DNA from 3 places in the Cytobacillus sp. EB106-05-05-XG126 genome. Region 3 is predicted to be linked to each of the others. Evidence: riboswitches for the same ligand, from Rfam matches in the RefSeq annotation. Region 3 holds a riboswitch; each other region holds the start of a gene.
The links. A riboswitch is a leader RNA that binds a small molecule or an ion and turns the genes downstream of it on or off. The one in region 3 is predicted to bind thiamine pyrophosphate.

Region 1 (5,390 bases), on a different contig from region 3:
AATTAATGCGAACATTGGAAACTCGGCTGTTTCATCCTCAATTGAAGAAGAGGTAGAGAAAATGACATGGGCCACACGCTGGGGCGCCGATACGATTATGGATCTTTCAACTGGAAAAAATATTCACACAACACGTGAATGGATTATCAGAAATTCTGCTGTTCCTGTAGGGACGGTTCCGATTTATCAGGCTTTGGAAAAGGTGAATGGAATTGCTGAGGACCTCACGTGGGAAGTATATAGGGATACCTTAATCGAACAGGCAGAGCAGGGTGTTGATTATTTTACAATTCATGCAGGTGTCCTTTTACGTTATGTACCGCTTACTGCCAAAAGGCTGACCGGAATTGTGTCCAGAGGCGGATCCATTATGGCCCAATGGTGCCTGCATCATCATAAAGAGAACTTTTTATATACACACTTTGAAGAAATCTGCGAGATCATGAAAGCTTATGATGTGGCCTTCTCCTTAGGGGATGGACTGCGGCCGGGATCGATTGCAGATGCAAATGACGAGGCTCAATTTGCGGAGCTTGAAACACTTGGGGAACTGACGAAAGTTGCCTGGGAACATGATGTTCAGGTAATGGTCGAGGGTCCTGGCCATGTTCCAATGCATTTAATCAAAGAGAATATGGATAAACAATTGGAAATCTGTAAAGAAGCACCATTCTACACACTCGGGCCGCTTACGACTGATATAGCTCCGGGATATGACCATATTACCTCTGCAATCGGGGCTGCTATGATAGGCTGGTATGGGACGGCAATGCTTTGCTATGTTACCCCTAAAGAACATTTGGGGTTGCCAAATAGAGACGATGTGCGCGAGGGTGTCATCACATATAAAATTGCCGCGCATGCTGCAGATCTGGCAAAGGGACATCCTGGAGCGCAAAAAAGGGATGATGCCCTGTCAAAAGCCCGTTTTGAATTTCGCTGGAGAGATCAATTCAATCTTTCTCTGGATCCTGAGCGCGCTTTGGAATTCCATGATGAAACATTGCCGGCTGAAGGGGCAAAAACAGCTCATTTTTGTTCCATGTGCGGGCCAAAATTTTGCAGTATGAGAATTTCTCAGGATATCCGGAATTATGCAAAAGAGCATCAGCTTGAAACCGACGAAGCGATACAGAAGGGACTGGAAGAAAAAGCTGAGGAATTTAGTAAGGCCGGAGGAAACATTTATCAGTAGTCTTTTTATAGTTTAATAGAAATTATATCCGCTGGGGGTGCCTGTTTGCAGGCTGAGATTAAAGCAAAAGCTTAAGACCCTTGGAACCTGATCTGGCATGAATACCAGCGTAGGGAAGTGGAGTATCGGGTCTATATTCCAGGGCCTCATACCCCGCTTTCTATTTAGAAGGTGGTTTTTTATTTGCACAAAATTAAAATAGCATGGGAGCATCCTCTATGAAAAAAAGTCTGCATGTTATATCAGATGGAAAGCTTTCTCTAGAGGCCTTTGCTGAAATAGCAGGTGAAGTAGAACCCTTTGCAGACAAGTTCCACTTGAGGGAAAAACATCGAACCTCAAGGGAGCTATATGAAGGGGTTGAGCTGCTTTGTAATGAGGGAGTCCCCATTCATAAAATTGTTATAAATGATCGGGTGGATGTTGCTTGGACATATAAAACAGGAGTACATCTTGCTTTTCACAGCCTTCCAGTCCATGTTGTCAAAATGCGTTTTCCAGATATACCCATCGGATGTTCAGTACATTCTCTTGAAGAAGCAAAAGAGGCTGCAAAACAAGGGGCTGATTATATCCTGTTTGGGCACATATTTGAAACCGATTCCAAGAAGGGAGTTCCGCCAAGGGGCACTGGGTCACTGGAGGCTCTTAAAAAGGCAGTAGAAATTCCTGTATTGGCAATTGGAGGCATTAAACCAGAAAATGTCACCGAGGTTTTGGAGGCGGGGGCAGACGGCATTGCTGTAATGTCGGCGATTTTGCAGGCAAAGAACCCTGCAGAGGCAGCAAAGCTCTTTTTAAATAAGTTTAATGAGGAGGGGAAAGATGAGGGAAATATTTGACGCCGTTATAGTAGGTGGAGGCATTAATGGAAGCTCCATTGCTTTTCAACTGGCTAAAAGAGGGTATAAAGTGGCCGTTTTGGATAAGGGAAAAATAGCCGGCAAGGCTTCCGGAGCTGCAGCTGGAATTTTAGGAGCCCAAACGGAACTGACAGAAGATGGCCCGCTATTCCAGCTGGCATGCAAAAGCCGCTCCATGTACCAGAGCCTGATTCCTGAACTGGAAGATTTATCACAAGTTCATATTGGCTATCAAAATAAGGGTGTATATAAAGTAGCGGCTAATAAAGAAGAGGAGCTGGCATTAAAAAGATTGATAGAAATCCAGCAAAAAGCAGGTGAGCAGGCCGAATGGTTACCAATTGATAGCCTGATCAAACTTGAACCCTTCGTATCAAACAAATTGCGGGGGGCCATGTATATACCGAATGACGGACAGGTACAGGCATATGAATTGTCCCTAGCCTTTGCAAAAGCTTCGATAGCCATCGGCGCAGAAATTTATGAGTATACACATGTAATAGATTTTATTTTAAAAGATGAAAAGGTTTATGGGGTCAGAACCAGCCAGGGAGAATTTCTGGCAGATTCCGTTATTGTTGCTTCGGGGGCCTGGAGCAGGGAGATTCTTGAAAGAACGGGTCTTTCGCTGCCAATTATTCCGGTAAAAGGCGAGTGCTTCTCGGTCAAGGTTGAAAAACCTCTTGTACAGGGGACGATCTTTTCACACGGATGCTATATCGTTCCAAAGCAATCTGGCAGGCTGGTAGTTGGCGCGACGGTTAAGGTAAACTCATTTGATGAAAAGGTGACCTTTGAAGGGATATCCCTGCTGATGGAAAAGGCTCAAAACCTTGTCCCGGATATTGCAAATACAGAATGGGAAAGGGCCTGGACAGGTATTCGTCCGCAATCAGCTGATGGGCAGCCTTTTTTGGGACAACTTCCGGCCTATGAAGGGTTATATATTGCAGCTGGGCATTTTCGGAATGGGATCCTCCTTGCCCCGGCAACAGGAGAGCTGATGGCAGACATCCTCGAAGGCAAAACAGAGCAGTTTAATCCGTTTAATCTGTCCCGACTGGACTGCTTTGTCCAATCGTCTAAAAGGGTGCTCTTATGAATGTTGTCATTAACGGAGATGCTATGGTGCTGCCTGAAACAGTTAATTCTGTTTCACTTCTGCTTGAGCATTTCCATTTGGAGCAAAAGGTAGTCATTGTCGAACTGAACAAGCATATTTTGGATAAGTCCATGCATGCTGAAACCATGCTGACAGATGGGGATCGAATCGAAATAGTACACTTTGTAGGAGGCGGATGATTTTGTTAAAAATTGGACCATATGAATTTAACTCACGGCTGCTGCTCGGAACAGGAAAATATCCAAACTTTGATGTGCAAAGGGATGCTGTAGAAGCTTCGGAATCAGAGGTGCTTACCTTTGCTGTACGCCGTATGAACATTTTTGAAGCGAACCAGCCCAACTTTTTGGAAAAGCTGGATTTAAAGAAATATAAATTACTCCCTAATACGGCAGGAGCGAGTACAGCTGAGGAGGCTGTCCGAATAGCAAGGCTATCCAAAGCTTCCGGGCTCTGCGACATGATTAAGGTTGAGGTTATTGGATGCAGCAAAACGCTTCTTCCCGATCCAATAGAAACAATAAAAGCAGCGGAAATCCTATTAGACGAGGGATTTATTGTTCTTCCCTATACTTCTGATGATGTCGTGCTTGCTCGAAAGCTTGAAGAACTAGGCTGCCATGCTGTCATGCCATGTGCTTCGCCGATTGGTTCAGGACAGGGAATCATTAATCCTATTAATCTTCAATTTATTACAGAACAGGCTGATGTGCCGGTTATTGTTGATGCTGGAATTGGGAGTCCGGCAGATGCGTCATTGGCAATGGAGCTGGGAGCAGATGGAGTATTATTAAATACGGCAGTTTCCTCTGCCGCTGATCCTGTTAAAATGGCAAAAGCAATGAAACTCGCGATTGAAGCAGGGAGGCTCGGCTATGAAGCAGGCCGGATACCCAAAAAACGTTATGCATCAGCAAGCAGCCCGGCGGAAGGAATGGTTTTTAGTTGAGTGAGCGATACTCCCGCCAGATGTTATTTCCTCCGATTGGCAAAGAAGGACAGAAAAAGCTGAGGGGAAAACACGCTTTGATTATAGGGGCTGGTGCATTAGGGGCTGCAAATGCAGAAACTCTCACAAGGGCAGGCGTCGGCAAATTAACCATTGCCGATCGGGATTATGTGGAGTGGAGCAACCTGCAGCGTCAGCAGCTTTATTGTGAGGAAGATGCTGTACGAAAGGTGCCAAAAGCGATAGCAGCGGCTAAACGCCTAAAAGCCATCAATTCAGAGGTGCAAATTTCCGCACGTATTATGGATGTAGGTGTACAGGAAATGGAAGAGCTGATTGAGGATGTTGATTTAATCATCGATTCAACGGATAATTTTGACGTTCGCTTTCTGATCAATGATATTTCTCAAAAGCACCGGATTCCCTGGATTTATGGAGGCTGTGTGGGGAGCTATGGTTTAAGCTATACTATTTTGCCCGGGGTGTCACCGTGCCTGAATTGCCTGATGGACAAATTGCCAATGGGGGGGATTACCTGCGATACGGCTGGTGTAATTCAGCCTGCTATTCAAATGGTTGCGGCTCACCAGTCTGCTGAGGCATTAAAGATATTGGCAGAAGACTTGGAATCCTTACGCGCGACACTTGTTTCTTTTGATGTATGGAAAAATCAATTTAGTTCTGTGAATGTTTCTTCCTTAAGAAATCCGCAGTGCTTATCGTGCGGGACTAAACCAGTTTATCCCTTCCTGGACTACAGAAATCAGACAAAGACAGCGCTGCTTTGCGGGAGGGATACCGTTCAAATCAGGCCTTCAGCTCTTCAGGATATGGATGTTGCCTATCTCGAAAAATCCCTGGTCTCTCAAGGAATCAATGTAGAGAGCAATCCTTATTTGCTCTCTTTTTCGATCAATGACGCCAGAGTAGTTGTATTTAAGGATGGAAGAGTGCTGGTGCATGGTGTAAGAGACATTCTAGAGGCAAAGAACCTGTATCATCGTTTCCTTGGATAATGAGTTTTGTCTGTCGGCTAAGCATTTAAGGCTAAATAAAAAAAGACCTGTCCATTCTTCATTTGAAGGGCAGGCCTTTTTTAATTACTTATCTTCTCTTAATAAGTAGTTATTCCCATCCTGGTCTTTAAACGTAAACATAGTTCCAAAAGGCATCTTTAACATATCTTCAACTTCTATGCCATTTTGTTTCATTTGTTCATAGGCAGCTTCAATATCAGTGGTGCTGAAAAGGATGGAAGGG
Region 2 (5,390 bases), on a different contig from region 3:
TGGGTGTAATCACCATCGAGAGCGGAATCAGATGCTTTTTCATCGCTATAATGGCTTCAGTCTGAAGAAGGCTTGCTCCACCTTTTGCTATCATCACCGGATCAATGACGATATTATCCCAGCCGTATTTCGCAATCTCCTTTGAAACCCTTTCGATAATCTCTGCACTGAAGAGCATTCCTGTCTTGACTGCATCCGGCCTTAAATCCTCTCCAATGGATTGCAATTGGGACGCAACAGCATCTGGGGTCATTGGATAAACTCCCTGCACTCCCCTGGTGTTTTGGGCCGTTACGGCAGTTAACGCTGACATACCGAAAACGCCGAGTTCCTGAAAGGTTTTTAAATCTGCCTGAATACCCGCACCGCCGCCGGAGTCTGATCCTGCTATGGTTAATGCTTTGTTCACCTTCATATTTATTCCCCTCCTATCTGACTAAAAGAGCCGCGCAATTCAACATCTGCGGCTGAAATAGTATATAAGCTATTCAAGAACTCTATTTGGAAGGTGCCCGGACCCCTGCCATCCGTTTTTTCTGCAGCGATTTCGGCGGCAGAGCCATACACGACCAATGAAGCAGCTGCCGCTTTTACTGGATCCTTTTCAACAGCAGCGAAAGCTCCAATGACAGAAGTCAAAAGACATCCGGCACCTGTTACTTTCGTTAACAGGGGATGGCCATTGTTGACCGAAAAAGTGGAATGTCCATCTGAAACGATGTCCTGTTTCCCTGTAATGACGGTGACTGAACCAAGTTTATTTGCTGTTAACCTTGCAAGATCTGCAGTGCTTCCTTTCGCTTCTCCGGCATCGACGCCCTTAATTTTCCATTGCTGTCCTGCTGCATTGGCAATTTCTGCAGCATTGCCTCTTATGATGCTAATATCTAATTCTTCCATTATTCTATTGGCTGTTTCTGTTCGATAAGCTGTCGCGCCGGCACCAACCGGGTCAAAGATTACCGGCACCCCATGCTGATTGGCTGACTTTCCTGCGATAAGCATACTTTTCACTTCTTTTTCAGTCAGTGTTCCCATGTTGAGAACCAGAGCCCCGGCGATTTTAGCCATATCACCCGCCTCTTCATGCGCATATGCCATTACAGGTGATGCACCAATTGCCAGCAGGCCATTGGCAGTAAAATTGGTTACCACCACATTGGTGATATTATGTACCAGAGGGTTTGACTCTCTTACTTTATCTAATAGACTGCTAATCTCCTGAATGTTCATTTAGAATCCTCCTTTAATTCATAACTAGTCCGCCATCCACAATTAAATTCTGTCCTGTAACTGCCCTTGCCCAGGGAGAAGCGAAGAAGACTATCGCATCTGCCACTTCTGCAGGATCTGTGACTTTTCTTAATGGAGTCGAGTTTTCGATAATTTCAAAGACTTCCTTAGAGGTCGAAGCACTGGCGTCTGTCGTTTTTAACAAACCGCCTGATACCATATTTGCAGTAATTCCATATTGGCCCAGCTCATTTGCCATATTTCTGGTGAAGCCTAATAAAGCAGCTTTGCTGGTCGTATAGTCATGATAGGGTACAACTGGATGCTGGAATAGGTTGGTGCCGACCGAGATTATCCTGCCAAACTCCTGTTTTTTCATATCTTCAAGACCTGCCTGAACAGTGTTCAATGCTCCCAGAATTGCACCTTCCAGCTGATTTTTGTAATCGTCCCATTCAATTGTTTCTGCATCTTTTTTTAAAACAGGGTCAAATTGAAAATTGACCAGTGCATTATTGACTATGGTTGTAATGGGGGCTCCAAAGTGTTCCTTCGTTTTTTCATACATGGATTTCACTTGAACTCTGTCCCGAACATCAGCACGAATGGCAATGGCTGAATCGCCAATTTCCTTCTGCAGAGCATGGGCTTTTTCCTCGCTATGAAAATAGTTAATGACAATTCTCGCCCCTTCTCTTGCGAAAGCTTTTGCTGTTTCTTTGCCCAACCCTCTGCTGCTGCCTGTAATAATAACAATCTGATCGTTAAGATTCATAGAAAATCCTCCTTATTGATAGCCAATTCATTTGTTTTGAGAACAAAATAAAAACCAGATCCGAAATTGGACCTGGCTGAATAATCTAAGAGAAAGAACGTCGTTCCCCGCAATTACTACTTTCCTACGCTGGTATAATCCAGATCAGGTCCGAAGGGTAAAAAACAGTCCGGTTTCTTTCTCAGCCCGCGAGCATCGGGCACCCCTAGCAGTAAAACTATTAAGTTGGCTGTTTCTATCTTAGCGTGAAACGTGAAACCTGTAAAGTCTTGCAATTCTGCCTGTTCCTCTTTAATGTGTAAATAGAAATACATAACTTGGAGGGTTCAAATATGGCTGAACACCATTTTCAGTTAAAAGCGCATTGGCCTGGCCTTCGCAATGATGTGGGTGAAATTGAGACTGGCGGGCTGAGAACAAAGGTATCTATCCCTCCGGAAATGGACGGACCTGGAATCGGAACCAACCCGGATGAAATGCTGCTGGGGGCAGCGGCAACTTGTTATATTATTACCCTGGCAGCCATGATGGAACGCAGCCGGCTAGAGAAAGATGACCTAACGATGGAATCAGTCGGTGTTGTGGATGTGACCAAAGGTGTGATTACCTACAGGAAAATCATTCATCGCCCGGTTATCGTGCTGAAGGCAGATGCCGATGAAAAGGACCATGCACTTGCGCGAAAGCTGGCGCAAAAAGCCGAAGCATCCTGCATGATCTCGAGGGCAATTAAAGGGAATGTGGAAGTCGAGTTGCAGGAAACCGTACTTAGATCAAAGAAGTGAATCAAAAAACCGGCTTAATAGCCGGTTTTCGTTCACTAAAATGCCCATTTTCTGATTGCCTGTGCAACACCGGCTTCATCATTGGTTCCCGTCACAGCATCGGCTGTTTCTTTCACGATTTCCTGGGCATTTCCCATCGCTACTCCCCAGCCTGATTCCTCAATCATGGCAATATCGTTTAAGCTGTCTCCCATGGCCATTACATTTTCCATTGAAATGCCAAGAAGTTCTGTTACCTTCTGGATCCCTTTCGCTTTATTGATGCCAAGAGCATTGACTTCAATATTGGTTAAGCTTGAGTTGGTAATTTCCAGATCGCCTTTTGACTGCAGCTCCTTATGGATCAGTTCCCTGACTGCATCATCTGATATATCAAATCCAAATTTGAGCCACTCATGGTCATGGATATTTTCCGGCATTTCGTTGTTCCATACCTGTTCGCAGCTGGTGGCCCAGAAATTGGTCTTATGTGACTGTGATAAATTCCACATCCATTCCATAACTTTGGAATCAACGGGAGCTCTTGAAATGGATTCTCCATCAGGGCCAAATATTTCACTGCCATTAACTGTGATTAAATAGGAGTTTAATTCCAGGGAATCGGCATGATCGCCTGCTGTAAGCCTTGATCTTCCGGTGCTCAAAATGACTTCGATTCCTTTCTCTTTTGCCTCTTTTATGGCTGCACGGTTCTCTTCAGGAATTTCCCCTCTGGAATTTAATAAAGTTCCATCCATATCGAGAGCGATTAATTTGATCTGCGGTGGAATCTTTGATTTTGTCATGATCCTCTCCCTTTCTTCTTTTAACACAATAAAGCCATTATATAGTTAACCCGGCTATCCTTCAAAGACGGTGCTTTTCAGATGAATATTTTCTTGGAAAATGGAAATAACTGTATGCATTAAATATTAAAGGTGATGTCCTATGTATCTGATGCTCGTTCTTGTTGTATGGATTTTGTTTGCTTACCGCTTTATTGATTGGTCACAATGGAAAAAACAATACCCGACTGTGCTGTACTTTATTGCGATTAACCTTACCTATAACATGCTCTATTTTAACCATACTCTCTGGGCTTTTAGAGGCATTACGGCCGAATGGCTTAATCATAGCATTATTAACTTAGCTTTCACTTATTTTATAACTCCCATGGCTCTAATCATATACCTGCAGCGTTATCCAGAGAATAAAAACCATGGATACATTTACTCTGCGGTTTGGATTGGCTTTTTTACCATCATTCAGTCTCTTTTTGCCCATAAAGGGATGTTTGTGTACGATAACGGCTGGAACGGCTGGCATAATATTTGGCTGAATATCGCTTTGTTTGCTGTATTAAGAGTCCACTATAGAAAACCGGCAATGGCCATGCTCATTTCTCTGCCTGCTGCGGTGATTTTCTACTTATTATTTCCGTTTCCATTGGAAAGCCTAAAATAAATGCATACATGAAGTGAGGTGTACTGATTGATCATTCAAAACGATTTGTCTGTGTTCTTATTTTTGCTCCTTCTGTTCTTAACCTATGCATTGATGTGGTTTTATTTAATCAGGACAAAAGTGAATAAATAATTCAGGCGCAGACCAAATGGTTTGCGCTTTTTTGTATAATCTTAATAAATGCCAAAAAAATGAAGCGATTTACTTGTATCTGTCGTCTAACTGTCAGTCAAATAAAGTGAAACTCCAATCAGTGGGGGTTTTCCTTATCCCCCACTGATTGTTAGTTGAGGCCCACAGGAAGTGGGTCACAAAGACGTTGCCACAGGACGTGGCGTTCTTAGTCTTTGTTCGTTTTTTTGGCCTTTACGGGCAGTTTGACCCCCACTTATCCTCCTTTGATTCCTCTGAGTCTTGAAGTGGGGGTCTTACTGCCCGTTAGACTGCGATAAAAGGCAGCCAAAATCGGCAGCTTGGCATATAAGCAAGGAGGCAGACATGTGAGCATTGATGAGTATATAAAACGGTCAATCGATGATAAAGTGGACCGTGCTCTCGTTCTTGAAATGATCATGGATGAGTATGGAACCGTTCTGAAAAGATTAATATACAGCTATGTAAAAGACTGGAATACTGCCAGCGATTTAACACAGGACACCTTTATTACTGTGTATGAAAAGCTGGAAAATTTTCAGCAAAGATCTTCTTTTAAAACATGGATATTCACAATCGCTATTAATAAAAGCAAGGACTACCTTAAAAGCTGGCATTATCGCAATTTGATCATGAATGAAAAGATTTTTCTTCTAAAAAAGGATAGAGGAAAAGATCCTGAAGCAGCATTTCTGGAACAGGATGAACATCATGAATTGCTGAAAACGATAGAATCACTGACAGTTAAATACCGCGAAGTTTTTTTGCTCCATTATTATCAGGATTTTGGTCTTGCTGAAATAAGTGAAGCTCTTAATATCCCCATATCAACCGTTAAAACTCGGCTGTACAGAGGACAGGAAAAAGTCAGGAGAATTTTATCCGCTTCAGAAAGAGGTGAACAGCATGGGTGAACTGAATCATGAAGTTAAGAAAGCAGTGAATGCTGCATGGAAGAAGGATTCTGTTTTCACAGAACAGGAAAAACAGAGTGTAAGAAA
Region 3 (5,390 bases):
CATATCCTTACCCGGTTTTCCTGGCACCAATTGGGATGCAGCGGCTTGAACATAATGAGGGAGAGCTGGCGTCTGCACGGGCAGCAGCTTCGTTTGGAGTTCCTTTTATCCAGAGCACAGTATCCAGTTATTCCATTGAAGAAATCGCAAAGGCAACAGGCTCGAGTCCAAAATGGTTCCAATTATATTGGTCCAATTATGAAGAAGCATCTTTCAGTATGGTTCGCCGTGCGGAAGAAGCGGGGTATGAGGCAATTGTGTTAACGGTTGATACGGTGATGATGGGATGGAGGGAAGCCGATTTAAGAAACAATTTTTCCCCGTTAAAGCTTGGCTATGGTAAAGCAAACTATGAAAGCGATCCCTTCTTTATGGCTTCTCTCCAGGACGGTGATGTCGTACAGGGAATCCTTGATAATATTCATCATCCAACATTAAGCTGGGAACATATTGCCAGATTAAAAGAGAAAACCAGCCTGCCCATTTTATTAAAGGGCATTCTCCACCCTGAGGATGCCAGGCTGGCCGTTGAAAGAGGGATAGACGGTATCATTGTCTCCAACCATGGCGGCAGACAGCTTGATGGAGTGATTGCGGCGATTGATGCGCTTGAACCGATTGCGAAGGAAGTTAAAGGAAGGATTCCAGTATTGTTTGACAGCGGCATTCGCCGAGGCTCAGATGTGGTTAAAGCTCTGGCACTGGGAGCTGACGCCGTTTGTCTGGGGCGGCCGTATGTGTACGGCTTGGCCATTGGCGGGCAGGAAGGAGTTGAAAAAGTGCTTGCCAACTTTATAGAAGAAACAAAAGTGTCTCTGTCTCTTGCGGGGGTGGGGAATTTAAAGGATATTGCTGGTCTGCGGTTAATTCGATAAAACCTTCTTAAAAAAATTCTGGGTTGTTGACAGTTGAGACTGTGTTTAATAGTATACCTATAGGGGTACATTATTAATATGCCATTACTAAAGGAGATGCAGTTATGTTCGATTACACAGCTGAAACCGAAAAATCAATTGAAGAAGCGATATCCTCACTGGAAGGAAGTCTGAAGGACGAAAAGTTCGGAGTTCTATGGCAGTTTAATGTTCAGGAGAAGCTGCAGGAAAAAGGCTTGGAATATAACGAGGCATTCCATGTGTTAGAGGTATGTAATCCGAATGAAGCACATCGCGTTTTAACACAGAATAAAATGGCCGGCTACTTCCTGCCTTGTAAAATTGTCGTCTATGAAGACAAGGGCAAAACGAAAATTGGGATGCCTAAGCCGACAAGTATGATTGAGCTAATCAATGACGAATCTGTTCAAAGCTTCGCAGCAGAAATTGAAGAGCGCTTAATCCAGTGCATCAAGAGAAGTATATAAGTTAAAAGTTTGATGACAGTGCCGGAATAATTTGTTAAGCTTGAAATAGCTTATCAAATTAAATATCTATGTAACTACTAGGGGTGCCCCGAATGTGCGGGCTGAGAGGAAAGCGCTTATAGCTTTCCGACTCTTATGGACCTGATCTGGTTAATGCCAGCGGAGGGAAGTAGGATTTGACAATATGTCGATTCATATACTTAAACCAAGCCGGGTCCTTTGTGGGGATCTGGCTTTTTTGTATACATACTTCTCATCGAGATAAGCAATCAGGCTGCCCTTTTAGAAAGGAGGTTTAGATGAACAGAACCCGATTGTTGACTACGATGGCACTATTTACGGCGATTGGGACACTGGGATCCCATTTGCTCTGGTTTCCGGCAGGTATAGCCAAGGCCTATCCGGTTCAGCATGCGGTAAATGTATTGGCCGCGGTGACTCTTGGACCACTGCCGGCAGCAGCCATTGCTTTTATGATTGCTTTGCTGCGTAATATGCTTGGATTCGGGACGCTGCTTGCGTTTCCAGGCGGCATGATCGGTGCGTTTTTGGCTGGTGTCCTTTATTTGAAATTCGGCCGGAAAATATGGGCTGCCGCTGGCGAGGTTTTGGGCACCGGTATAATCGGAGCATTGTTTGCTGTTCCGTATGCAAAATTTCTCATGGGCAGTGAAGCTGGTGCATTCTTCTTTGTGCCGCCGTTTCTGGTCAGCAGCATTGCCGGTGCGGCGATAGGCTTGTTGGTGTTAGCGAAGGTTAAAGAGAAGAATTTGGTTCAGAATATGTGATGATTTTGGGCTGGAGAAGTAAGATTGGTTAGCAGAGTAAGGGAGAGCAGCATAGCAATCTGACTTTATGAGCGATTTTCAAGAGTTATGGGCGAAATCCAAAATGTATGAGCGAAAAACGTCAAGTTAGACAATCGATAAAAAAACAATTAAAAATGTTAGAAAACTGCTAGGGGCGCTACGGCTGAGATAAGGAGCTTTTCCTTGGTCCCTTGGAACCTGATCTGGATAATGCCAGCGCAGGGAAGCAGTGAGGACCTCATTATATATCCTCATGCTTTTTCCCCGGCAGCTTCTGTATTTAATTAAGGAGGCTATTTTTTATGACTTTTTCAGAAATTCTGCGCAAGGAAAATGAAGATTTGTTTCAGCTGATATTTGAACATCCATTTGTTCAGGGGATCGGGAGAGGGGATGTGCCGAAAGAGGCGCTTGCTCATTACATTAAAGCGGACTTTGAGTATTTGAATGCGTTCATGCATATTTACGGAATTGCGATTTCAAAGTCAGCTGAACGTAAGGATATTGCATACTTTAACCAGCAAATAGAATTTGTATTGAACAGCGAAGTACACCCCCACCATAATTTTTGCCAGCAGATTGGGGTGGATTACGAAGCATTGCAGGGATATCCGCTTCCGCCGACAGCCGATCATTATGTAAAGCATATGATGTATCATGCCCATACAGGCGGCATGGGTGAAATACTCGCTGCATTATTGCCTTGCCCATGGACTTATTGGGAAATTGGGCTTGAGCTCATGAAGCAATATGAGCCAGATGAGAACCATCCGTTTTATCCGTGGATTTCTTTTTATGCAAACCTTAGAGTCGAAGCTGTGACCATGAATATGAGAAACCGTTTGGATGAACTTGCTGAAGCGGCATCACCGGAAGAAAGGCAGCGAATGAAGGATGCTTTCCGAAAAAGCTGCCAGCTGGAGCTTGGTTTCTGGGAGATGGCTTATACCTGCGAAGAGTGGCCGGCGGGCAATCCGGCAGCAGTCAGATAGAAAAGCGTAAGCGACTCGCTCACCCTCGACACCTCGATGTGCAGGCTGCTTGCGCTAGAGAGTTATCGAAGTTCAAAATTTTATACTTTCTTATTTAATAAGAAAAACGCCTGCATCTGCTTTATGGCAGTGCAGGCGTTTTTTCAAAATCCCATCTGTAGTGAGCGGTAATGGGAGTCTTAAAAGAAGATAGTTTTACTTCTGCTGCAAATGGGGTGGAGTTATGTATTACGTATGGAATGCCATCTTTAGTCCGTTTGTCAGATATGAAAGCCACATGGTCGAATTTAGGAGAAAGGAAAACCACAATATCACCCGGCTGCCATTGCTGAAGGTTCTTAACATCTCCTGGAATCAGTTCTGTTGTTAATGACTTTGCGAACCGGCTAAAAAAGATATTCTGGTTTGGTACCCTTCTGAAATCAATGTTCGGATCAGGCTTGCCATGGACTCTTGAATACAAGTCCGTATTTTCGGCGATATCCTGATCAATAAGATCCTTTATGGTTACATCAGCCTCCTGGAAACCTCTCCAAATCACGTCTGTACAGACACCCTCGCCATCGGGCGGATAGCCTCCCGCATAGTAGGCACTTTTATATGGCGTGCGCTGTTCCACTTCTTTTCTGGCTGTCTGGACCATATCAAGCGGATCAGCAATGCCGTTTTGATTTGAATCGGCCTGTGAGTAATCAGAGGGCACCTCCAGTTTCTTTGCAAAAGGATTTCCGAAATGAATGCCGATGGAATCCAGAATGATTCCACCCCGAAAAAAAAGAATGAAAAATAACAGTACTCCAATTATTGAAGTAAATACCTTTTTAACCATAAGTACACCTCACCTATTTTACTGAATAGACGGTATTATTTCCCAATAAGTTACATGAAGGTATGATAAGATTGTTATAACCATTCATAAGAGAGGGGATATAATGGTTCATAAAATAGGGGTATCAGGAAGCGTCATTTTGTCAGACAGCAAGCTGTTTCATAAACTTTTTAAACGTCATTTGCCGCATATTGAGATAGGGGAATTTCAAGATGAGGAATCCTTTCAATGCTTTATTAAATTGCTGGGCAAAACAAACAAAAGCTTTGGTCTTCATTCGCCTCTTTTCCGGGGACAAAGCAAATACGATCTTCTGGAAAAGGTCAGTATGAATCCAGAGGAAGCCTGGATCCAGTTTGAGGCGGAAGTGGAAAGGATGTCCCGGCTTGGTGCTGAATACATATTGGTGCACTTTCCTTATTTTAAAAAGGAAGCAAGTGGGAATCCGGCAGAGATTATTGAGGAGGGACTCAAGAAACTCAGTGCTCTTCAGAAAAAATATGAGATTATGATCGTGTGTGAACCAAAATTAGGATTCAGGCAATCGCCGGCAGGAATCGATTATCTTGACAGTTTTCCAGTAGAGACATGGAAGAAATATGGCCTCAGCCTCTGTATTGATATCGGGGATTATATATTAGCCACGGACGACAAGGCCATAAATTATGCAGGAAAATGGGCTGAGTTTGTGAGAGTTGTTCATTTACATAATGTTGAATACCAGGACGATAAATATATCTGGGTCCCTGTGCATCCATCTCATGAGAATGATGGCCGTCATCATAAAATAAAGAAACTGATGGATTTTCTGGCAAAGGAATGTGAGGATGTGTTTTTTGTCATGGAATATACACCACACACGAACCCTTCGGAAAAAATGGCAGAAGAAGGAATTCAGTGGGCAAGAGAAGTCATTGAGGCCGGGTCTGTCAGGTAGGGGAGCAGGCCTCCCCACATTCCTTCTGCGTAAATTTATATAGGGAGTATGGGAAATTGCCTTGTTTGTATGCTAGTATATATGTGAAATTAATCACAATATAAGGGGAGGGAGTTTATTTCAATGCTGGGATTAAAAATAAAAACGGCCCTGCAGGCTTCCATTCTTTTTACCTTTGGATTTTGGCTTCTCTTTTTCTTTTCAGAAGGGGAACTGTTTTCTTTTTTCCTGATCGTGGTTTTTTTGTACTGTTTATTCGGAAATGTTATATACGGCATTCCGGTTTCATTGCTTTCAGAGTTTCTAACCAGAAATTTGGCAGTATGGCGATTCCCGGCATCTGCATTTTTTCACACCTTTTTAGCTGCTGTGACTTATTTTATTATGGAAGGGTTTGCTTATTATGCAGTAATTGCAGCGGTTCTTTTCTTTTTAGTTGACGAGTGGCGAAAGTGGGACC

Region 1: another riboswitch for thiamine pyrophosphate. It lies ahead of tenI (thiazole tautomerase TenI); the one in region 3 lies ahead of tenA (thiaminase II).
Region 2: another riboswitch for thiamine pyrophosphate. It lies ahead of AC3WTL_RS04870 (3-oxoacyl-ACP reductase); the one in region 3 lies ahead of tenA (thiaminase II).

The regions. Positions count from the first base shown of each region.
Region 1 covers NZ_JBYTDU010000006.1:143,287-148,676, reverse strand. The annotation lists gene thiC (phosphomethylpyrimidine synthase ThiC) at 1-1,195, shown strand, start outside; TPP riboswitch at 1,219-1,328, shown strand; gene tenI (thiazole tautomerase TenI) at 1,414-2,037, shown strand; gene thiO (glycine oxidase ThiO) at 2,021-3,160, shown strand; gene thiS (sulfur carrier protein ThiS) at 3,157-3,360, shown strand; gene AC3WTL_RS18035 (thiazole synthase) at 3,363-4,130, shown strand; gene AC3WTL_RS18030 (MoeB/ThiF family adenylyltransferase) at 4,127-5,146, shown strand; gene AC3WTL_RS18025 (VOC family protein) at 5,231-5,390, opposite strand, start outside.
Region 2 covers NZ_JBYTDU010000001.1:973,879-979,268, reverse strand. The annotation lists gene thiD (bifunctional hydroxymethylpyrimidine kinase/phosphomethylpyrimidine kinase) at 1-415, opposite strand, end outside; gene thiM (hydroxyethylthiazole kinase) at 418-1,233, opposite strand; gene AC3WTL_RS04870 (3-oxoacyl-ACP reductase) at 1,247-2,008, opposite strand; TPP riboswitch at 2,113-2,225, opposite strand; gene AC3WTL_RS04865 (OsmC family protein) at 2,341-2,793, shown strand; gene AC3WTL_RS04860 (Cof-type HAD-IIB family hydrolase) at 2,829-3,578, opposite strand; gene AC3WTL_RS04855 (CBO0543 family protein) at 3,721-4,236, shown strand; gene AC3WTL_RS04850 (sigma-70 family RNA polymerase sigma factor) at 4,737-5,303, shown strand; gene AC3WTL_RS04845 (hypothetical protein) at 5,296-5,390, shown strand, end outside.
Region 3 covers NZ_JBYTDU010000009.1:48,846-54,235, forward strand. The annotation lists gene AC3WTL_RS19695 (alpha-hydroxy-acid oxidizing protein) at 1-875, shown strand, start outside; gene AC3WTL_RS19700 (DUF302 domain-containing protein) at 980-1,363, shown strand; TPP riboswitch at 1,433-1,548, shown strand; gene thiW (energy coupling factor transporter S component ThiW) at 1,663-2,151, shown strand; TPP riboswitch at 2,313-2,414, shown strand; gene tenA (thiaminase II) at 2,475-3,164, shown strand; gene AC3WTL_RS19715 (DUF1287 domain-containing protein) at 3,286-3,993, opposite strand; gene AC3WTL_RS19720 (TIM barrel protein) at 4,097-4,930, shown strand; gene AC3WTL_RS19725 (DUF6843 domain-containing protein) at 5,054-5,390, shown strand, end outside.